4 regions of the Streptomyces sp. NPDC012466 genome follow, and region 1 is predicted to be linked to each of the others. Evidence: riboswitches for the same ligand, from Rfam matches in the RefSeq annotation. Region 1 holds a riboswitch; each other region holds the start of a gene.
The links. A riboswitch is a leader RNA that binds a small molecule or an ion and turns the genes downstream of it on or off. The one in region 1 is predicted to bind cobalamin.
Positions count from the first base shown of each region.

Region 2: linked by a shared signal. The riboswitch ahead of ACFY9E_RS35305 (ribonucleoside-diphosphate reductase subunit alpha) and the one ahead of ACFY9E_RS21665 (ABC transporter substrate-binding protein) in region 1 are both predicted to bind cobalamin.
Region 3: linked by a shared signal. The riboswitch ahead of ACFY9E_RS00835 (energy-coupling factor ABC transporter permease) and the one ahead of ACFY9E_RS21665 (ABC transporter substrate-binding protein) in region 1 are both predicted to bind cobalamin.
Region 4: linked by a shared signal. The riboswitch ahead of ACFY9E_RS33145 (cobalamin biosynthesis protein) and the one ahead of ACFY9E_RS21665 (ABC transporter substrate-binding protein) in region 1 are both predicted to bind cobalamin.

Region 1 is NZ_JBIBEQ010000005.1:567,141-572,081, reverse strand. It holds gene ACFY9E_RS21685 (metalloregulator ArsR/SmtB family transcription factor) at 1-78, shown strand, start outside; gene ACFY9E_RS21680 (4-hydroxybenzoate 3-monooxygenase) at 80-1,303, opposite strand; gene ACFY9E_RS21675 (amino acid permease) at 1,326-2,930, opposite strand; gene ACFY9E_RS21670 (CoA-binding protein) at 3,064-3,492, opposite strand; cobalamin riboswitch at 3,575-3,765, shown strand; gene ACFY9E_RS21665 (ABC transporter substrate-binding protein) at 3,834-4,850, shown strand.
Region 2 is NZ_JBIBEQ010000012.1:202,171-207,111, forward strand. It holds gene ACFY9E_RS35290 (GntR family transcriptional regulator) at 1-479, shown strand, start outside; gene ACFY9E_RS35295 (DUF3311 domain-containing protein) at 638-904, shown strand; gene mctP (monocarboxylate uptake permease MctP) at 901-2,529, shown strand; cobalamin riboswitch at 2,719-2,852, shown strand; gene ACFY9E_RS35305 (ribonucleoside-diphosphate reductase subunit alpha) at 2,976-4,941, shown strand, end outside.
Region 3 is NZ_JBIBEQ010000001.1:178,123-183,063, reverse strand. It holds gene ACFY9E_RS00855 (maleylpyruvate isomerase N-terminal domain-containing protein) at 1-496, opposite strand, end outside; gene ACFY9E_RS00850 (ATP-binding cassette domain-containing protein) at 587-1,441, opposite strand; gene cbiQ (cobalt ECF transporter T component CbiQ) at 1,438-2,187, opposite strand; gene ACFY9E_RS00840 (energy-coupling factor ABC transporter substrate-binding protein) at 2,193-2,561, opposite strand; gene ACFY9E_RS00835 (energy-coupling factor ABC transporter permease) at 2,558-3,259, opposite strand; cobalamin riboswitch at 3,289-3,474, opposite strand; gene ACFY9E_RS00830 (protein kinase) at 3,604-4,941, opposite strand, start outside.
Region 4 is NZ_JBIBEQ010000011.1:54,245-59,185, forward strand. It holds gene ACFY9E_RS33135 (inorganic phosphate transporter) at 1-1,068, shown strand, start outside; gene ACFY9E_RS33140 (hypothetical protein) at 1,103-1,324, shown strand; cobalamin riboswitch at 1,441-1,599, shown strand; gene ACFY9E_RS33145 (cobalamin biosynthesis protein) at 1,699-2,634, shown strand; gene ACFY9E_RS33150 (cobyric acid synthase) at 2,636-4,144, shown strand; gene cobN (cobaltochelatase subunit CobN) at 4,141-4,941, shown strand, end outside.

The DNA of each region.
Region 1 (4,941 bases):
GGCCATCTGCGCCGGCTCGTCGACGAGGCGCTGAACGTGGCCGACCACCGCCTCAGCGACCGGCCCCCGCACGACTGAGTCAGTACCGCGCCGCCGTCCCGAGGTACTGCTCGGCGAAGGCGGCGGCCGCCGCGGGCGAGGTGAACAGGCGGCGCAGCCGGGCGAGCGTGATGCCCGCGCGGAACGGGTCGCCCGCCGCCGTGCCGTGGTACACCTCGGACAGCCACTGCGAGAACTCCTGGTAGTCCCACACGCGCCGCAGGCACGCCGCCGCGTAGCCGCCGAGACCGCTGTCGTCGCCGGTGGTCAGCCGGGCGGCCAGGGCGTCGCCGAGCAGGAAGGCGTCGTGCAGGGCGAGGTTCATGCCCTTGGCGGCGATGGGGGCGACCAGATGGGCCGCGTCGCCGGCGAGGAACAGCCGGCCGTGCACCATCGGCTCGACCACGTAGTCGTGCATGTCCAGCACGCGCTTCTCGATCAGCCGCCCCTCGGTCAGCGGCGGCACACCGGCCGCCCCGAGCCGCTCCCGGAGCTCGGCCCAGACACGCTCGTGCGGCCAGTTCGCCGGGTCGTCGCCCGGCGGGCACTGGAGGTAGTAGCGGGTCACCTCCGGGCTGCGGGGCATCTGGCCGGCGAACCCGCGCGCGTGGCAGCCGAACAGCACGCAGTCGGCGGACGGCGGGGCCTCGGCGAGCAGGGCCAGCCAGCCGACGCCGTAGTCGTGCCGCGCGATACGGACCCGCTCGGGCGGGAGCGAGGCCCGGCTCACCCCGCGCGCCCCGTCGCAGCCGGCGACGAAGTCGCAGTGCACCACGTGGCCTTCACCCGTCTCCGGGCAGGTGTACGAGACCCAGGGCCGGTCGGTGTCGAGGTCGTGGATCCGCACGTCCCGGACGCCGAAGCGGATCTCTCCGCCCCGGACGTCGGCGTACTCGCGCACCAGGTCCGTCACCAGCAACGGCTGCGGGTAGACGAAGTGATGGCTGCCCGTCAGCTCGCCGTACGGGAACCGGTAACGCTGCCCGTCGAAGCGGAACTCGCACGCGGTGTGCAGCTCGGCGCGGTCCAGCAGGTTCCGGGCGAGGCCCCGCTTCTCCAGGCCGCGTACGGCCCACTCCTCGATGACCCCGGCCCGGGGCCGCTGTTCTATGAACTCCCGGGTCTCCGTCTCCAGCACCAGACAGTCAACGGACGCGGCCCGCAGGATGTTGCCGACGGTCAGCCCCGCGGGACCGGCGCCCACGACAACGACCGGGAAGCGTTGCGGGGCGCCGGAGTTGACGGGCGGCACGGGGTGGGTCATGCGCACATTATGGAGGCCGGTCTCAGTGCACGGGCACCTCCGCGACGGCCACCTCCTCGATGCTCCGCTCGATCTCCCCGGTCCGGGAAGCCGAGGCACGGGCCCAGTAGTAGATCGCCAGCGAGAACACGGCGACGACCAGGACGTCCCACCACAGTCCGAGGTGCCCCTGGCCGCCGAAACCGCCCTGCCAGGAGATGACGCCCATGCCCAGCAGGTACACGGGCAGCCACTGGGCGGCCCTCCAGTCGAGGCGGGGCGCGTCGGGCAGACCCTTGCGGACGGCGTACCAGGCGTAGCCGCCGAGCAGGACGTAGCCGAGGACGATGGCCACGCCGAGCCGCCACAGGGTGTCCCAGGTGGACCAGTAGATGATGAGGTCGGCCACCACGAACGACAGGGGCGAGAGGACCTTCCCGCCGGGCAGGCGGTAGGGGCGCTCCCGGTGCGGCAGCCGGTCCGCGAAGACGCCGTAGGCCAGTGGGGCGCCCGCGTACATCAGCACGCTCGCCGAGGTGATGAAGCTGACCAGTTGCTGCCAGCTGGGGAACGGCAGGAAGCAGACCACGCCGGTCACGAAGGACACGATCAGCCCGAACCACGGCACGCCGCGCGCGTCCGTGCGGGCGAAGAGCTTCGGCGCGTAACCGTTGCGGGCCAGACCGTAGGAGACGCGGGACGTGGCCGTCGTGTAGATCAGGCCGGTGCCGCCGGGGGAGACCACCGCGTCCAGGTACAGCACCGCGCTCAGCCAGCCGAGACCCACCAGGGTCGCGAGTCCGGCCCACGGACCGCTGATGCCGGGGTAGTCGAGCTTGGTCCAGCCGTGCGCGAAGGAGCTCAGCGGCAGGGCGGCGATAAAGACGACCTGGAGCAGGACGTAGATGGCCGCGCCGATGGCGACCGAGCCGATCGTGGCGCGGGGCAGGTCACGCTGCGGGTCGCGGCTCTCGCCCGCCAGCTGGATCGCCTGCTCGAAGCCCAGCAGAGCGAAGATGATGCCGCTGGAGCTGACGGCGCTCAGCACGCCGTGGGCGCCGAAGGGGGCGAAACCGTGCTCGGTGAAGTTGCCCGGGTGGAAGTTGCCGGCCGCGATGATGAAGATCGCGGCCAGCGGCACGGCCACCTTCCACCAGGTGGCGGCGCTGTTGGTGTGCGCCAGGATCCGCACGCCGAGGAAGTTGACGACGACGAACACGGCCATCAGGACGACGGCGACGGCGAAGCCGCTCGTCGTGAGCGTCCCGTCCTTCGCGTGCTGGAAGCCCTGTGCCCAGTGCCAGTGCCCGGCGTAGCCGATCATGGCCTCGACCTCGATCGGTGCCACGGTCGCCGCCTGGAGCCAGGAGAACCAGCCGAAGGACATGCCGGCCAGTCCGCCGAACGCGTAGTGCGGGTAGCGGGCCGTGCCGCCCGCGACCGGGAACATGCCGCCCAGTTCCGCGTGCACCAGGGCCAGCAGCACGATCGCCACCGCGCCGATGAGCCAGGACAGGATCGCCGCGGGGCCGGCCGCCACGACGGCCTTCTCGGCGCCGTACAGCCAGCCCGAGCCGATGATGGAACCGACCGAGGCCCACATGAGCCCGATCAGCCCGACCTCCCGGCGCAGGCCGTCTCTTTCCATGAATGCGGGGCCTCTCAGAGATGAACTCGGGGAGTTCGGCGAGCAAGAGGCCTCAGGTTAGGAAGGGGTCAGGCGACCGCAGAAGACGAGTTGTGCAGCCTTGACCGGGCACGGGGATTTCGTGGGAAACGCTTCAGGATTCCTGTACGCGGTGATGAGACAGCCGTGGGATCTCGATCGCCGGGCAGCGGTCCATCACCATCTCCAGGCCCGCCGCCCGGGTCCGGTCGTACGCCGCTTCGTCGATGACGCCGAGCTGGAACCAGACGCCCTTCGCGCCCTTGGCGACCGCCTCGTCGGCGACGGCTCCGGCGAGGTCGCTGTTCACGAAGACGTCCACCACGTCCACCTCGAAGGGGATGTCCGCCAGGTTCGCGTACCCCTTCTCCCCGTGCACCGTCTCCGCCTTCGGGTGCACCGGCACGACGCGCTTGCCGAAGCGCTGGAGCACGGCGGCGACGCCGTACGCCGCGCGCTGCCGGTTCGACGACAGGCCCACCACGGCCCAGGTGTCGCCGAGCCCGGTGAGAATCCTGCGGACCGTTGCCTCGTCGCCGTACACCGGCGGCCTCCTCGGGAGTCGTGGACGAACTGCTCCCGGGTCAACGGCGCGGGGTGCGCGGTGATTCCCCGGACGGCCTCCGTGATAGCTTGCCGAGGCCAGTCGAACCCATGTACGTGGGTCAGGGAATCCGGTGCGAATCCGGAACTGACGCGCAGCGGTGAGGGGGACGGGCGGGGCCTCGGCCACTGGACTCCCTCGTGGACGTCCGGGAAGGCGCTCCGATCCGGGTGAACCCGAGTCCGAAGACCTGCTGGCGGCCCCCGCGGCCGCATGCGGCGGGGGAGCACCGTACGACCGGGCTCCGCGAATGGGCCCTCGACGCCTGAGGACTGGTTCCCGTGTCCCTCGCCCTACCCGCCCGTGCCGCCGTCCTGCTCGCGGCCGGCTCCCTGCTCCTGACCGGCTGCGGCGCCTCCGGACCCACGACGGCGAAGGCCGCCGTCACGCTCGTCAACTGTGGCCACGACGTCGCCGTCGAGACCCCGCCGCGGCACGCGGTCTCCCTCAACCAGGGCACCACCGAGATCCTGCTGTCCCTCGGTCTAACCGACCGCCTCGCGGGCACCGCGACCTGGACCGACCCGGTGATGAAGGGGCTGGAGAAGGCCAACGCGTCGGTGCCGCGCCTAGCCGACGACAACCCGTCCTTCGAACGCGTCCTGGACGCCGACCCCGACTTCGTCGCCGCGTCCTTCGTCTCCACCCTCGGCAAGGGCGGCGTCGCAACCCGCGAGCAGTTCGAGAAGCTCGGCGTCCCCACCTACGTCTCCCCGTCCGACTGCGCAGGCAAGGACAACTCCGGCGGCGGCGACGGCGCACGCGACAAGGCCCTGGGCATCGACACCGTCTACGGCGAAGTCCGGGACCTCGCGACCGTGTTCGGGGTGAAGGAGCGGGGCGACAAGCTCGTGGCCTCCCTCCAGCAGCGCATGAAGAAGGCCACGGCCGGCATCGACGCCTCCGACGTCACCCTCCTGTACTGGTTCGCCAACTCCGAGTCGCCCTACACGGCCGGCTGTTGCGGAGCGCCGGGCATCATCACCCGGGTCCTCGGCGCGAAGAACGCCTTCGACGACACCCGCGAGGAATGGCCGCAGGTCAACTGGGAGACGGTCGCCGACCGCGACCCCGACGTCCTCGTCATCGGCGACCTGACCCGCAAGTCGCAGACCGCCGAGTCGGCCGCGAAGAAGATCGCCTTCCTGGAGTCCAACCCCGTCACCAGGAACATGGACGCCGTCCGGCACAAGCGGTACGTGCTGCTCAGCGGGCAGGCCATGAACCCGACCATCCGCACCGTCGAGGGCGTGGAGCGGGTGGCCGCGGGGCTGCGCCGGTTCGGGCTGGTGAAGTGACCACCCGGAGCGAGCCGGCCCCCGGGGCCCGACGCGGGGCCGGACTCGCGCTGGGCGCGGCGGGGGCCGTCGCGCTCGCCGCCTCCCTCGC
Region 2 (4,941 bases), on a different contig from region 1:
CCTCGTACACCGAGGACATGCGCGCCCAAGGCCTCGAACCCACCTCGCAGCTGCTGGACATCGGCTACATCACCGCCGACGACCGTCTGGCCGGGCTGCTCGACATCACGCCCGGCGGGCGCGTGCTGCGCATCGAGCGGCTGCGCATGGCCAATGGCGAGCCGATGGCCATCGAGACCACCCACCTGAGCGCCAAACGCTTCCCCGCCCTGCGCCGCTCCCTGGTGAAGTACACGTCCCTGTACACCGCGCTCGCCGAGGTCTACGACGTCCGTCTCGCCGAGGCCGAGGAGACCATCGAGACGTCCCTGGCCACCCCGCGCGAGGCCGGCCTGCTCGGCACGGACGTCGGCCTGCCGATGCTGATGCTCTCCCGGCACTCGCTGGACCGGGACGGCCGGCCGGTGGAGTGGGTGCGGTCGGTGTATCGGGGCGACCGGTACAAGTTCGTGGCCCGGCTGAAGCGGCCCGCCGACTAGGGGCCCCGGGCAGGGGTTTCGCCGCTGCTGAGGGCTGCTGCCGGGGCCTGGTTTCGGTTGGGTACCGCATTGCGGACGAGGGGTTCCGTTATCGCCACACCCTGACCTAGATTGCCTGCGCATTACACAGGTGATCACCAAGGGGACGGAGCCGCCTGATGTCGCAAGCCCCAGAAGTCAGCAGAGGGCCGGTGGTGACGCCCATGCGCGTCGTCATCGCCGTCTGCCTCATAGCGCCGTTCGTGGCCATGCTGTGGGTCGGTTCGTACGCGAAGACCGACCCGGCCTTCATCGGGATCCCGTTCTTCTACTGGTACCAGATGGCGTGGGTGCTCATCTCCACCGTCCTGACGATGATCGCCTACAAGCTGTGGCAGCGTGACCAGCGCGCCCGCTCGGCCGCGAAGGGCGGTGCGTCGCAGTGAAGGACGGCGTGAACGGCGTCGCACTCGGCGTCTTCATCTTCTTCTTCCTGGCCGTGACGGTCATGGGCTTCCTGGCCGCGCGCTGGCGCAAGGCCGAGAACGAGCACAGCCTCGACGAATGGGGCCTGGGCGGCCGCTCGTTCGGCACCTGGATCACGTGGTTCCTGCTGGGCGGCGACCTGTACACGGCGTACACCTTCGTCGCCGTCCCGGCCGCGATCTACGCGGCGGGCGCGGCCGGTTTCTTCGCGGTGCCGTACACGATCCTGGTGTACCCGCTGATCTTCACCTTCCTCCCCCGCCTGTGGTCGGTCTCCCACAAGCACGGGTACGTCACGACGTCCGACTTCGTGCGCGGCCGCTTCGGCTCGAAGGGCCTGTCGCTCGCGGTGGCCGTGACCGGCATCCTGGCGACGATGCCGTACATCGCGCTCCAACTGGTCGGCATCCAGGCCGTGCTGGACGTGATGGGTGTCGGCGGCGGCGAGAACACCAACTGGTTCATCAAGGACCTGCCGCTGCTGATCGCGTTCGGCGTGCTGGCGGCGTACACGTACTCGTCGGGTCTGCGGGCCCCCGCGCTCATCGCGTTCGTGAAGGACACGCTGATCTACATCGTCATCGCGGTGGCGATCATCTACATCCCGATCAAGCTGGGCGGCTTCGACGAGATCTTCGCCAAGGCCGGCGAGGCCTACAGCCAGACCAACCCGGCCACGGGTGCGCCGCGCGGCGCGCTGGTGCCGGCGGAGGCGGGCCAGTGGACGTACGCCACTCTGGCGCTGGGCTCCGCCCTGGCCCTCTTCATGTACCCGCACTCGATCACGGCGACGCTGTCCTCGAAGAGCCGTGAGGTGATCCGCCGCAACACCACGATCCTGCCGCTGTACTCCCTGATGCTGGGGCTGCTCGCGCTGCTCGGGTTCATGGCGATCGCGGCCGGCATCAAGGTGCAGAACGGGCAGCTGGCCATTCCGCAGCTGTTCGAGACGATGTTCCCGGACTGGTTCGCGGGCGTGGCGTTCGCGGCGATCGGCATCGGCGCGCTGGTGCCCGCGGCCATCATGTCCATCGCGGCCGCGAACCTCTTCACCCGCAACATCTACAAGGACTTCATCAAGCCGGACGCCACACCGGCGCAGGAGACCAAGGTCTCCAAGCTGGTCTCCCTGCTGGTGAAGGTGGGCGCCCTGGCCTTCGTCCTCACCATGGACAAGACGGTCGCCATCAACTTCCAGCTCCTGGGCGGCATCTGGATCCTGCAGACCTTCCCGGCCCTGGTCGGCGGCCTGTTCACCCGCTGGTTCCACCGCTGGGCGCTGCTCGCGGGCTGGGCGGTCGGCATGATCTACGGCACGGTCGCCGCGTACGGTGTGGCCTCCCCGACCCAGAAGCACTTCGGCGGCTCCGCGAAGGAGATCCCCGGCATCGGGGAGATCGGCTACATCGGCCTCACGGCGTTCGTCCTGAACGTCGTCGTCACCGTCGTCCTGACCTTCGTCCTGAGGGCCGTGAAGGCTCCCGACGGCATCGACGAGACCGAGCCGGAGGACTACACGGCGGACGCGGGCGACCCCGGGGTCCAGGTGGAACTCCCGCCCGCCACCGCCGGTTCGGCCCACTGACGTCAGGGGCACCAACCAGCGCACACCACCCGCAGCGGGCCACCGTGACCGACCGTCACGGTGGCCCGCTGTCGTATGTGATGCCCGGGGTCTCTCACGCGGCTCCCGGACATCACTCTGGTGACCTACCAGTTGACGCTCTGAAACCAGCGCGACACAACATCTGGGGGTGCCATGCGCGCCTGGCACAAGATGTATGCTCATGCTCGCTGTCGCCGCAGGGGAATCCGGTGCGAATCCGGAACTGTCCCGCAACGGTGTACTTGTGCATGTTTCGTGCACAGGAGTCAGTCCGAGGACCTGCCGACAGCGCACCCGGCCACCCGGCCGGTGTGCCCTGACGTCCGGGCCTCGTGGAATGGGCCGGTGGACGCGGCGCCGTGTGCGTTCGCGTGCTGCCCCCTGCCCTCGACGAGGCCCCCGTGCCGAGCGAGGGAGAGCCCCACGTGACCATCGCGCCAGCCGAACCGGTCTCAGCCGCCGAAGAAGTGCAGGACGCTCCCGGAGCCGCGTTGCTGCGGACCCTGACCGAGCTGACCGCCGACCTCCCCGACACCGACCCCGGCCGGGTCGCCGCCGCCGCACTGCGCGGCCGGTCCGCCCGGGCGGACGAGACGGAGTTGCGGGAGCTGGCGACGGAGGCCGCGGCCGGTCTGATCTCCGAGGACCCCGCTTACTCCCGGCTGGCCGCCCGGCTGCTGACCATCGGCATCCGCGACGAGGCCGCCTCGCAGGGCGTCACCTCCTTCACCGAGTCCGTCGCGGTCGGCCACCGCGAGGGCCTCATCGCCGACCGCACCGCCGAGTTCGTGCGGCTGCACGCCGCCCGGCTCGACGCGCTCATCGACACCGGCGCCGACGACCGCTTCGGCTACTTCGGCCTGCGCACCCTGCACAGCCGCTACCTGCTCCGGCACCCGATCACCCGCAAGGTCGTCGAGACGCCGCAGCACTTCATGCTGCGCGTCGCCGCCGGTCTGGCCGAGGACGACACCAGCCGCTCGGTGGACGAAGTCGCCGCGCTCTACGCGCTCATGAGCCGCCTCGACTACCTCCCCTCCTCCCCCACCCTCTTCAACTCGGGCACCCGGCACCCGCAGATGTCGTCCTGCTACCTCCTCGACTCCCCCAAGGACGAGCTGGACTCCATCTACGACCGCTACCACCAGGTGGCCCGGCTGTCGAAGCACGCCGGCGGCATCGGACTCGCCTACTCCCGCATCCGCGCCCGCGGTTCGCTGATCCGCGGCACCAACGGGCACTCCAACGGCATCGTCCCGTTCCTGAAGACCCTCGACGCCTCGGTCGCCGCCGTGAACCAGGGAGGCCGTCGCAAGGGCGCCGCCGCCGTCTACCTGGAGACCTGGCACTCCGACATCGAGGAGTTCCTGGAGCTGCGTGACAACACCGGTGAGGACGCCCGCCGTACGCACAACCTGAACCTCGCGCACTGGGTGCCGGACGAGTTCATGCGGCGTGTGAACGCCGACGCGCAGTGGTCGCTGTTCTCCCCCTCGGACGTGCCCGAGCTGGTCGACCTCTGGGGCGAGGAGTTCGACGCCGCCTACCGGGCGGCCGAGGCGAAGGGGCTGGCGAAGAAGACGCTGCCCGCACGCGAGCTGTACGGCCGGATGATGCGCACCCTCGCGCAGACCGGCAACGGCTGGATGACCTTCAAGGACGCCGCCAACCGCACCGCCAACCAGACGGCCGAGCCTGGCCACGTCGTCCACTCCTCCAACCTCTGCACGGAGATCCTGGAGGTGACCGACGACGGGGAGACGGCGGTCTGCAACCTGGGCTCGGTCAACCTCGGTGCCTTCGTGAGCGACGGGGACCTCGACTGGGAGCGCCTGGACGAGACCGTCCGCACGGCCGTGACCTTCCTCGACCGGGTCGTCGACATCAACTTCTACCCGACCGAGCAGGCGGGCCGCTCCAACGCCCGCTGGCGTCCGGTCGGCCTCGGCGCCATGGGCCTGCAGGACGTCTTCTTCAAGCTGCGCCTGCCCTTCGACTCGCCCGAGGCCAAGGCGCTGTCCACCCGTGTCGCCGAGCGCATCATGCTCGCCGCCTACGAGGCTTCGGCCGACCTCGCCGAGCGGAGCGGCCCGCTGCCGGCCTGGGAGAAGACCCGTACGGCCCGGGGCGTGCTGCACCCCGACCACTACGACGTGGAACTGGCCTGGCCCGAGCGCTGGGCGGCCCTGCGCGAGCGGATCGCGACGACCGGCATGCGCAACTCCCTGCTCCTCGCCATCGCGCCCACGGCCACGATCGCCTCCATCGCGGGCGTGTACGAGTGCATCGAGCCGCAGGTGTCCAACCTGTTCAAGCGCGAGACGCTGTCGGGTGAGTTCCTCCAGGTCAACTCCTACCTGGTGGACGAGTTGAAGCGGCTCGGCGTGTGGG
Region 3 (4,941 bases), on a different contig from region 1:
GGGCGAGCCCCTCCGCCGGCGGCTGCCGCGCGTCCGGGAGGTGGGCGATCAGGTCGAGGTGGTGCAGCGTCCACTCCATGACGTACGTGGAGAGGAAGTCGCCCACGGTCAGGACTTCGCCGCGGGTGGCGACCCGGCCTGCCGGGTCGGCGAGCAGGGCGGCGCGGCCGGCGGCGGAACCGACGTCGTCCAGATGGAACGTCAGCAGACGCGGATCCTCGTACGCGGCGGCCAGCCGGACGGTCAGCGCGTCGAGCGGGTCGTCACCCGTCGGCGGGGTGTCGGAGATCTCCCAGTACGTCAGCGCGTCACGGGTCGGATCCCGGTCGGACGGGGTGGCCAGGGTGATGAGGACGTCCTGGGCGTCGACGATCAGATGGCACACCAGGTCGCGCACCAGCCAGCCCGTGCAGCCGGAGGGCCGCCCGAAGTCCTCGTCGGCGAGATCCGCCACCGCCGCGCGCAACGCCGTCCAGGTGCGTGAGAAGAGATCCACCTCGGAACCGTAGTGCGGCTCCGCGAGCCGGACAAGCACGTTTCGGGCGACTGCCGGCGTCGTGGACGCGGTCGTCCGCCCCGGCGCCCCTCACCCTCCGGAGGCTCCGAGCCGCGCTGTCGTGAGAGCGGCGAGTTCGTCCGGTGTGCGCGGTCCCGCTTCCGTCTCGGCCAACAACCCCTGGACGCGCAGGAGTTCCGCCGTCGCGGCCCCCCAGGGCAGACGTAGTCCCGCCTCCCGCAGGAGGTCGGTGCGGGCCAGTGCCGTGGCCGCGGGCCCGGTGCGGACACCGGACGGGGTGAGGAGCGCCGCGTCGTCGGCCCAGCGCAGGGCCAGGTCGACGTCGTGCGTGGCCATCACGACCGTGGTGCCGGCGGCACGGAGCCCGTCGAGGGTCGTGAGGAGCCGTTCCTGCCCGTCGGGGTCGAGTCCGGCCGTCGGCTCGTCGAGGACGAGGACGCGGGGCCGCATGGCGACCGCGCCGGCGATGGCGGTGCGTTTGCGCTGCCCGTAGGAGAGGAGATGGGTGGGCCGGTCGGCCAGGGCCGTGATGTCCAGGGCGGCGAGCGCCTCCGCCACCCGCGCCCGCACCTGGGTGTCGTCCAGGCCGAGGTTCAGCGGCCCGAACGACACATCCTGCTCGACGGAGGCCGCGAACAGCTGGTCGTCCGGGTCCTGCACCACCAGCTGCACGGTCGTCCGCAGCCGGGTCAGGCCCTTGCGGTCGTACGACACCGGCCGGCCCTCGACCGTCAGCACGCCCTCGTGGGGCCGCAGCCCGCCGGACAGCAGCCGCATCAGCGTGGTCTTGCCGCTGCCGTTGCGGCCGAGCAGCGCGAGCGCGCGCCCCTCGCGGATCTCGAAGTCGAGGCCGCTGAGCACGGCCGGACCGTCCTCGTAGGCGAAGGACGCGCCCCGCAGGGCGACGAGGGCGGGCTCGCTCATGTCAGCGGCCTTTCCAGTACGAGGGTGAGGACGGCCAGCGCCGCGAGCAGCGCGCAACTGGCCGCCGTGAAGCGGACGGAGACCCGGGCCTTGGGCACCAGGACGCGCAGGGTGCCGTCGTAGCCGCGCCCGGCGAGCCCGGCCTGAAGACGGGTGGCCCGGTCGAAGGCCCGGACGAACGCGGTCGCGCCCAGCCCGGCCAGGGAACGCCACTCCGCGCTCCGGCTGGTGTGCCCGAGCCGGGCCGCCTGGGCCTCCCGGATGCGACGCACGGAGTCCAGCAGCAGGAAGCTCATCCGGTACGTCACCAGCGCGACGTCGACGACCGGCGCGGGAATCCCGGCCCGGACCAGGCGCGGCAGCAGGTCGGACATGGGGGTGGTGAAGGCGAACAGCAGCACGCCCAGCGAGGCCGCCGAGGTGCGCAGCAGCAACTCCCCGGCCCGCAGCGGCCCGTCGGCGGCGAGGGAGACGAAGCCGCCCGGGCCGCCCACCTGGACGAGCAGTGTGACCGCGCCGGTCACACAGAAGCCCAGCGGCACCCGGTAGGCCCGCCACAGCCGCCGCCCGGGCACACCGGCCGGCCCGAGCAGCACCACCAGGGCGGTCAGCAGCACCAGGGCCGCGCCCGGCCAGGGCGGCAGGGAGATCGCGAGCACGGTCAGGCCGAGCCCGAGCACGGCCTTGTCCACGGGATGGCGGCGGCGCCAGCGACTGCCGTGCGCCGCCGCGTCGATCGGCAGCACCCGGCTCAGTCCTGTTCCGCGGTGGACTTCCCCGCGGCGCCCGCGAGCGCGCTGCCGGCCTCCCGCTCCAGCGCCCGCCGCTCGCCCTGCCGGCGTCCCCGGCGCAGGCCGAAGTAGTAGGCGAGGACTCCGGCACCGAGAGCCGCCTGGAGGGCGAACAGAGCCGACTCGATCTCTCCGGACGGCGGCTCGTACAGCGGCGAGAACCACGGCTCGTAATCCGGCTTCAGCTCGGTGATCGCCGTCTCGGCCTCGGCATCGGATCCCGTGAACGGCTCCTTCTTGTGGTCGCCGAGGCCGAGTGCCAGGGGCAGCACCGCGAGCGCGGCCACGGCGAACAGCAGCACCAGGTTGATCTTCGTGTTCCTGCTCATCGGGCCACCGCCTCGGTCTCGGTCCGGGTCTGCTTCTTGGTGAGGAGTACGCCCAGCCGGGTCAGTTCGCCCTTGCTGGACTGCACCAGCAGCCGCATCACGAGCACGGTCAGCAGGCCCTCGCTCACCGCGAGCGGGATCTGGGTGACGGCGAAGATGGAACCGAACTTGCCGAGCGCGCCTAGGAATCCGCTGCCCGGGTCGGGGAACGCGAGCGCCAGCTGCACGCTGGTGACGCAGTAGGTGGACAGGTCGGCGACGAACGCGCCGGAGAACACGGCCACCATCAGCGGCGCGTTGAAGCGCCGCAGCAGGGCGTAGACGGCGTATCCGGCCCAGGGACCGACGATCGCCATCGAGAAGACGTTGGCGCCGAGCGTGGTCAGGCCGCCGTGCGCGAGCAGCAGCGCCTGGAAGAGCAGGGTGATGGTGCCCAGCACCGCCATGATGGGCGGCCGGAACAGGATGGCTCCGAGGCCCGTGCCGGTGGGGTGCGAGCAACTGCCGGTGACGGACGGCAGTTTCAGGGCGGACAGGACGAACGTGAAGGCGCCGGACGCACCGAGGAGCAGGGTGCTCTCGGGGTGCTCGCGCACTTCACGGGTGAGCGACCGGACCCCGTGGACGACGAACGGCGCCGACGCGACGCCCCAGGCGACCGCGTGCGCCGGAGGAAGGAAACCCTCGGCAATGTGCATGGCTCAGCAGACCCTCTCCAGCACCTCGTGGATGGTTGACGCGCCTTGGCCGGTCTCCTGGCTGACGGGTACCACCGCCCGAACTCCGCCTTCCCGGGTCGCGAGGACCCAGTGGCTGCCCGTGAGGGCCGGAGCCGGACTTCCCGATTCACAGTGGCGAGGGCCGCACCGGCATCACACCGGATTTCCCGTTCACCAAGGCCTGGTGACAATAAGGCCGGGGTAAGGGCGATGACAAGCCACCCCTGGGGGCGCGCGAGGGGGCGCCCGCTCGCACACCGGCGCATCCCCCGGCTGATCCACGCGCTGCGGGAAGGGTCCCGTCACGCGATGTCCGGGCCGTGTCAGTCGTCGCCCCCGTCGTCTCCGCCGTCGTCGCCCTCCCCGCCTTCCCCGGCGGGGCCCGGCTTCTCCGGCTTCGGCTGCTCCGGGCCGCCGTCGCCCGCTTCCCCGGCGGGAGCCGGGGTGCCGGACGCGGGCGCGGGAGGGGGCGGGGAGGCGGCCGGCGTGGACGGAGTGACATCGGCCACGGTGCCGGTGCCCGGCGTGCCGGCGGCCCCCGGAGCGGCTGCCGGGCCGGCGTCCTGGTCGGGGGAGACGGACGTGGCGGAGTCGGTGGCCGGCGTGGCGGCGGGGCTGCTCGCGGACGGGGACGCGTCGGGTTCCGTGCCCTCCGCGGTGGTGTCGGGCGAGAACCAGCGCATGCCGAGGAGCATCGCGGCGAGGAAGAGTGCCGCGGCGGCGGCCGTCGCGACCACCCGGGAGCGGTTGCCGGGGCCGCCGCGCCCGCGTGAGCGCCCCGAACGACCCGCCTGGGCCGCCCGGGCCGCGGTGCGGTGTCCCGTGGTCGCGGGCAGCGCGTACGTGGTCGGGCTGCTGGTCTCGGCGGTGTACGGGCCCGGCCCGGCGGACGGCGCCGCGGACGCGGTCTTCGGCCGCAGCGGCGGCGAGACCTCCGGCAGCGGCTCGGGCAGGCCCCGCCAGGCGCCCCCGGTGAACCACTCGGCGGCCTGCTGGGCGGTGGGACGGTCCTCGGGCTGCTTGGCGAGCAGGCCGAGGAGGTAGTTCTCGAACGCCGGCGGCAGTCCGGAGACCCCGAGTTCGCGAGGCGGCACGGGAGCCGAGTCGAGATGCTGGTGGAGCAGGGCGACGGCGGTGTCGGCCTGGAACGGCGGGCGGCCGCTGAGGAGCTGGTAGAGCACGCAGCCCAGGGAGTACATGTCGGAGGCGGGCCCCGCGGGCTTGCCCAGGGCCCGTTCGGGCGCGAGGTAGAGGCCGGTGCCGACGATCTGGCCGGTGGCGGTCAGCGCGGCGCCGGGGTCGTCGAGGAACCGGGCGATGCCGAAGTCGCCGATCTTCAGCGTGCCGTTGGCGTCGAGCAGCAGGTTGGCGGGTTTGACGTCGCGGTGCACGATGCCCTGCCCGTGCGCGGCGGCGAGCCCCGCGGACGCCTGCGCGGCGAGATGGGCCACCCGCTCGGCGGGCAGCGTGCCGGAGCCGTTCAGCACCCCGGCGAGACTGTCGCCCTCGACCAGCTCCATCACCAGGTACAGCCGGTTGTCGAACTCGCCGAAGTCCAGGACGCCCACCACGTTGGGGTGGTTGAGGCGCCCGGCGGTCTGCGCCTCCAGACGGAACCGGGAGGTTGCCGTGGCGTCGGTGTCCTGGGGCAGCAGCAGCTT
Region 4 (4,941 bases), on a different contig from region 1:
GTCGAAGTCGCCAACACGATCTCCAAGGGCCTCGTCGACGAGGCCGGCATCCGTCCCGAGGTCATCTTCGCCGCCTTGGTCGGCGCGATCCTCTGGAACCTGCTGACCTGGCTGGTCGGCCTGCCGTCCAGCTCCTCCCACGCCCTCATGGGCGGCCTGATCGGTGCCACGATCGCCTCGGCGGGCGTCGGCGCGGTGCACGGCGACGTGCTGGTCACCAAGGTGCTCATCCCGGCGATCGCCGCCCCGCTGGTCGCGGGCATCGCGGCGATGCTCGCCACGCGGCTGACCTACTCCCTCGGCAGCAAGGCCGACAGCCAGGCGTCCAAGAAGGGCTACCGAGCCGGCCAGATCGCCTCCGCCGGCCTGGTCTCCCTGGCCCACGGCACCAACGACGCCCAGAAGACGATGGGTGTCATCACCCTCGCCCTGGTCGCCGGCGGCGCTGTCGCCCCCGACTCCGACCCGCCCATGTGGGTCATCCTCTCGGCGGGTCTCGCCATCGCGCTCGGCACGTACCTGGGTGGCTGGCGCATCATCCGCACCATGGGCAAGGGACTGACCGACCTCCAGCCGCAGCAGGGCTTCGCCGCCCAGACCTCCGCGGCCACGGTCATCCTGGCCTCCTCCCACATCGGTTTCTCCCTCTCCACGACGCACTCGGTGTCCGGCTCGGTGATGGGCGCGGGGCTCGGCCGCAAGGGCGGTGTCGTCCGCTGGTCGACCGCGACGCGGATGTTCGTCGCGTGGGGTCTGACGCTCCCGGCGGCGGCCCTGGTGGGCGCGCTCGCCGAGTACGTCACCGGCTTCGGCAACTGGGGCACCGCCGTGGTGGCCGTCTTCCTCGTCGCCTCCAGCGCGGCGATCTGGAAGCTGTCCCGGCGTGAGGTCGTCGACCACACCAACGTCAACGACGCCGACGAGGCGGAGCCGGCCGGCGTGGTGACCACCGCGATGGCCGCGGTGACGCCGCCGCCTGCGGGCGGCACGGTCGCCGAGGAGCCGGTCCCCTCGTTCCCGGCGCAGGCCACGGCCGAACGGACGCCGACCACGACCACCACGGTCTGACCCCGCCCACCGGTTACAAGGAAGAGTCTCTGAGATGAAGATCGACTGGGCGGCCCTCGGCTCCGTCTTCGGTGTCAGCCTCGTGGTCACCGTTGCCCTCGTCGGCCTGTTCACCCTCGGCATCACCGGCCTGTCGCGCCGCGAGCGCGCGGTGGCGCAGGGCGGGTCCGCCGGGCTCGCGGTCACGGGAGCGTACGCGTGCTTCGCGGCGTGCGCGGCGGCCGTGGGCTACGGGATCTACCTGATCGTGGCCTGACGGCCCGACCGCACATCGTGTCCGCCGGGCGGCGCGGGACTCCGGTCCCGCGCCGCCCGGTCGTCGTGTGCGGGAAGGGGCCGGTGTGGGGTTCTCCACACTCTCCCCTCGCAGGTCAACGGCAAGTTGACGGCGGTTGCCGGCCGTGGTGGACTGCCGGGGCCAGTACGGCGGCAGGAGAGGAAGCCGGTGAGAGTCCGGCGCGGTCCCGCCACTGTCACCGGGGTAGTGATCCCCGGGAGCCAGGAACTCTCGCCGCCGGTCTCGTCGAACCAGGGCGTGGACACCCTGAGTGAGGACACGTATCGCCATGCGCGGCTGCCGATCCCGTTCCAACACCCCGCCTCCGCCTGCCCTTCCGGCCGGCTGAGCCCATGGGTGCCGGTCGCGTCTTCGCGTACGGTGCCGCCGCCGGTCTGATCGGTGACCTGCTGCTCGGTGATCCTCGCCGAGGGCATCCGGTCGCCGCGTTCGGACGGGCCGCGGGTGCCGTGGAACGGGTGTTGTGGCGGGACCACCGCGGGTGGGGCGCGCTGCACACCGCCGTGTGCACCTCGGGGGCCGTCGCCCTCGGCTCCGTCGCCGCGCGGGCCGTGCGGACGTCCTCCGTCGCCTCCGTCGCGCTGACGGGTGCCGCCACCTGGGCCGTCGTCGGGGGGACTTCGCTCGCGCGGGAGGCGCAGGCCATCGGGCGGGCCCTGGAGGCCGGTGACGTCGAGACGGCCCGGGCCCGGCTGCCGCATCTGTGCGGGCGGGACCCGCAGGCCCTCGATGCCGACGGCATCGCCCGGGCCGTGGTCGAGTCGGTCGCCGAGAACACCTCCGACGCGGTGGTGGGGGCCCTGGTGTGGGGAGCCGTCGGCGGGGTGCCGGGGCTGCTCGGGTTCCGGGCCGTCAACACCCTGGACGCGATGGTCGGACACAAGTCGGCCCGCTACCGGCGGTACGGGTGGGCCTCCGCGCGGCTGGACGACCTCGCGGGCTGGCCGGGAGCACGGCTGACCGCGGTCCTCGCAGCCCTGGCCGGGCCGGATCCCCGGGGTGCCGTGCGGGCCTGGCGGGCCGACGCGGCGAAGCACCCGAGCCCCAACGCCGGTCCGGTGGAGGCCTCTTTCGCGGGGGCTCTCGGGGTGCGGCTGGGCGGGACGCTCTCGTACGGCGGGCGGGTGGAGGACCGGCCCGTGCTGAACACCGGGGGGCGTGCCGTCGGCACGCACGACGTCGCACGGGCTGTGCGGCTCTCGCGGCGCGTCACCTGGCTGGCGCTCGGCGTGTGCGCCGGTGCGCGGTTGCTGAAGAGGGGGAAATGACATGAGCGGTGGGCTTCTCGTCGCCGGCACCACCTCCGACGCGGGCAAGAGCGTCGTGACCGCCGGGATCTGCCGGTGGCTGGTGCGGCAGGGCGTCAAGGTCGCGCCCTTCAAGGCGCAGAACATGTCCCTGAACTCCTTCGTGACGAAGGAGGGGGCCGAGATCGGGCGGGCGCAGGCCATGCAGGCGCAGGCCTGCCGGGTCGAGCCGACCGCGCTGATGAATCCCGTGCTGCTCAAGCCCGGGGGTGAGCAGAGCAGTCAGGTCGTGCTGCTGGGCAAGCCGGTCGGGGAGATGAGTGCGCGCGGCTACCACGGCGGGCGGCAGCAGAGGCTGCTCGGGACGGTGCTGGACTGTCTGGAGCAGTTGCGGGGCACGTATGACGCGGTGATCTGTGAGGGGGCCGGTTCTCCCGCCGAGATCAATCTGCGGCGGACGGACATCGTGAACATGGGGATCGCCCGTAACGCCGGGCTTCCCGTGCTCGTCGTCGGCGACATCGACCGGGGCGGTGTGTTCGCCTCGTTCTTCGGGACCCTGGCGCTGCTGTCGCCCGAGGACCAGCGTTGCGTCGCCGGGTTCCTCGTCAACAAGTTCCGCGGGGACGTCTCCCTGCTGGAGCCGGGCCTGGACATGCTGCAAGGCCTCACCGGGCGGCGTACGTACGGCGTGTTGCCGTTCCGGCACGGGCTCGGCATCGACGAGGAGGACGGGCTTCGGGTGTCCCTGCGGGGAGCGGTGCGGGAGTCCGTCGTCGCCCCGCCGGTCGGGGAGGACGTGCTGCGGGTCGCGGTCTGTGCCGTGCCGCTCATGTCCAACTTCACCGACGTGGACGCGCTGGCCGCCGAACCGGGCGTCGTGGTGCGGTTCGTGGACCGGCCGGAGGAGCTGTCCGACGCCGACCTCGTCATCGTGCCCGGGACCCGGGGAACGGTCCGTGCGCTGGAGTGGCTGCGCGAGCGCGGCCTCGCCGGCGCGCTGGCCCGCAGGGCCGCCGAGCAGCGGCCCGTCCTCGGCATCTGCGGCGGTTTCCAGATCCTCGGCGAGCACATCGAGGACGACGTCGAGAGCCGCAAGGGTCACGTCGACGGGCTCGGGATCCTGCCCGTGCGGGTGCGGTTCGCCCGCGAGAAGACCCTCACCCGGCCGGCGGGCGAGGCCCTCGGCCAGCAGGTCGAGGGCTACGAGATCCACCACGGGGTCGCCGACGTGACCGGCGGGGACCCCTTCCTGGACGGGTGCCGGGTCGGCCAGACCTGGGGCACGCACTGGCACGGCTCACTGGAGTCGGACGGTTTCCGGCGGGCGTTCCTGCGGGAGGTGGCGGCCGCCGCGGGCCGCCGCTTCGTGCCCGCTCCGGACACCTCGTTCGCCGCGCTGCGCGAGGAGCAGCTCGACCGGCTCGGCGATCTGATCGAACAGCACGCGGACACGGACGCGCTGTGGCGGCTCATCGAGTCCGGCGCGCCGCAAGGACTGCCCTTCATTCCACCGGGAGCGCCCGCATGAGCACTGTGTTGTTGTTGTCGACCGCCGACACGGACCTGCTGGCGGCCCGGGCCGCCTCCGGTGCCGACTACCGGATCGGCAACCCCACCCGCGTGGACGTCCGGGAGGAGCTTCCGGCCCTGCTGGACGGAGCCGGCATCGCCGTCGTCCGGCTGCTCGGCGGCAAGCGGGCCTGGGAGGACGGGCTCGCCGCCCTGAAGGCCTCCGGTATCCCCACCGTGCTGCTGGGCGGCGAGGCCGTGCCGGACGCGGAGCTGATGGCCGAGTCGTCCGTCCCGGCCGGTGTCGTGGCCGAGGCGCTGAAGTACCTCGTGGAGGGCGGGCCGGACAACCTCACCGAACTCGCCCGGTTCCTCTCCGACACCGTGCTGCTGACGGGCGAGGGGTTCGTCGAGCCGCGCACGATGCCGGAGTACGGCGTCCACGGCGAGCGCGCCCGGGTGGAGGGCCGGCCGACCGTCGGCGTGCTCTTCTACCGGGCCCACCACCTGAGCGGCAACACCGCCTTCGTCGACACCCTGTGCGAGGCGATCGAGGCGCGGGGCGCCAACGCGCTGCCCGTGTACTGCGGTTCGCTGCGCGGCGCGGACGCGGGGCTGTACGAGATCCTCGGGCAGGCGGACACCCTGGTCGCGACCGTGCTCGCCGCCGGCGGCACCCACGCCTCGCAGGCCTCGGCCGGCGGTGACGAGGAGGCCTGGGACATCGGCGCCCTCGCCGAGCTGAACATCCCCGTGCTGCAGGGCCTGTGTCTGACGTCCTCGCGGCAGGCCTGGGCGGAGTCGGACGCCGCCCTC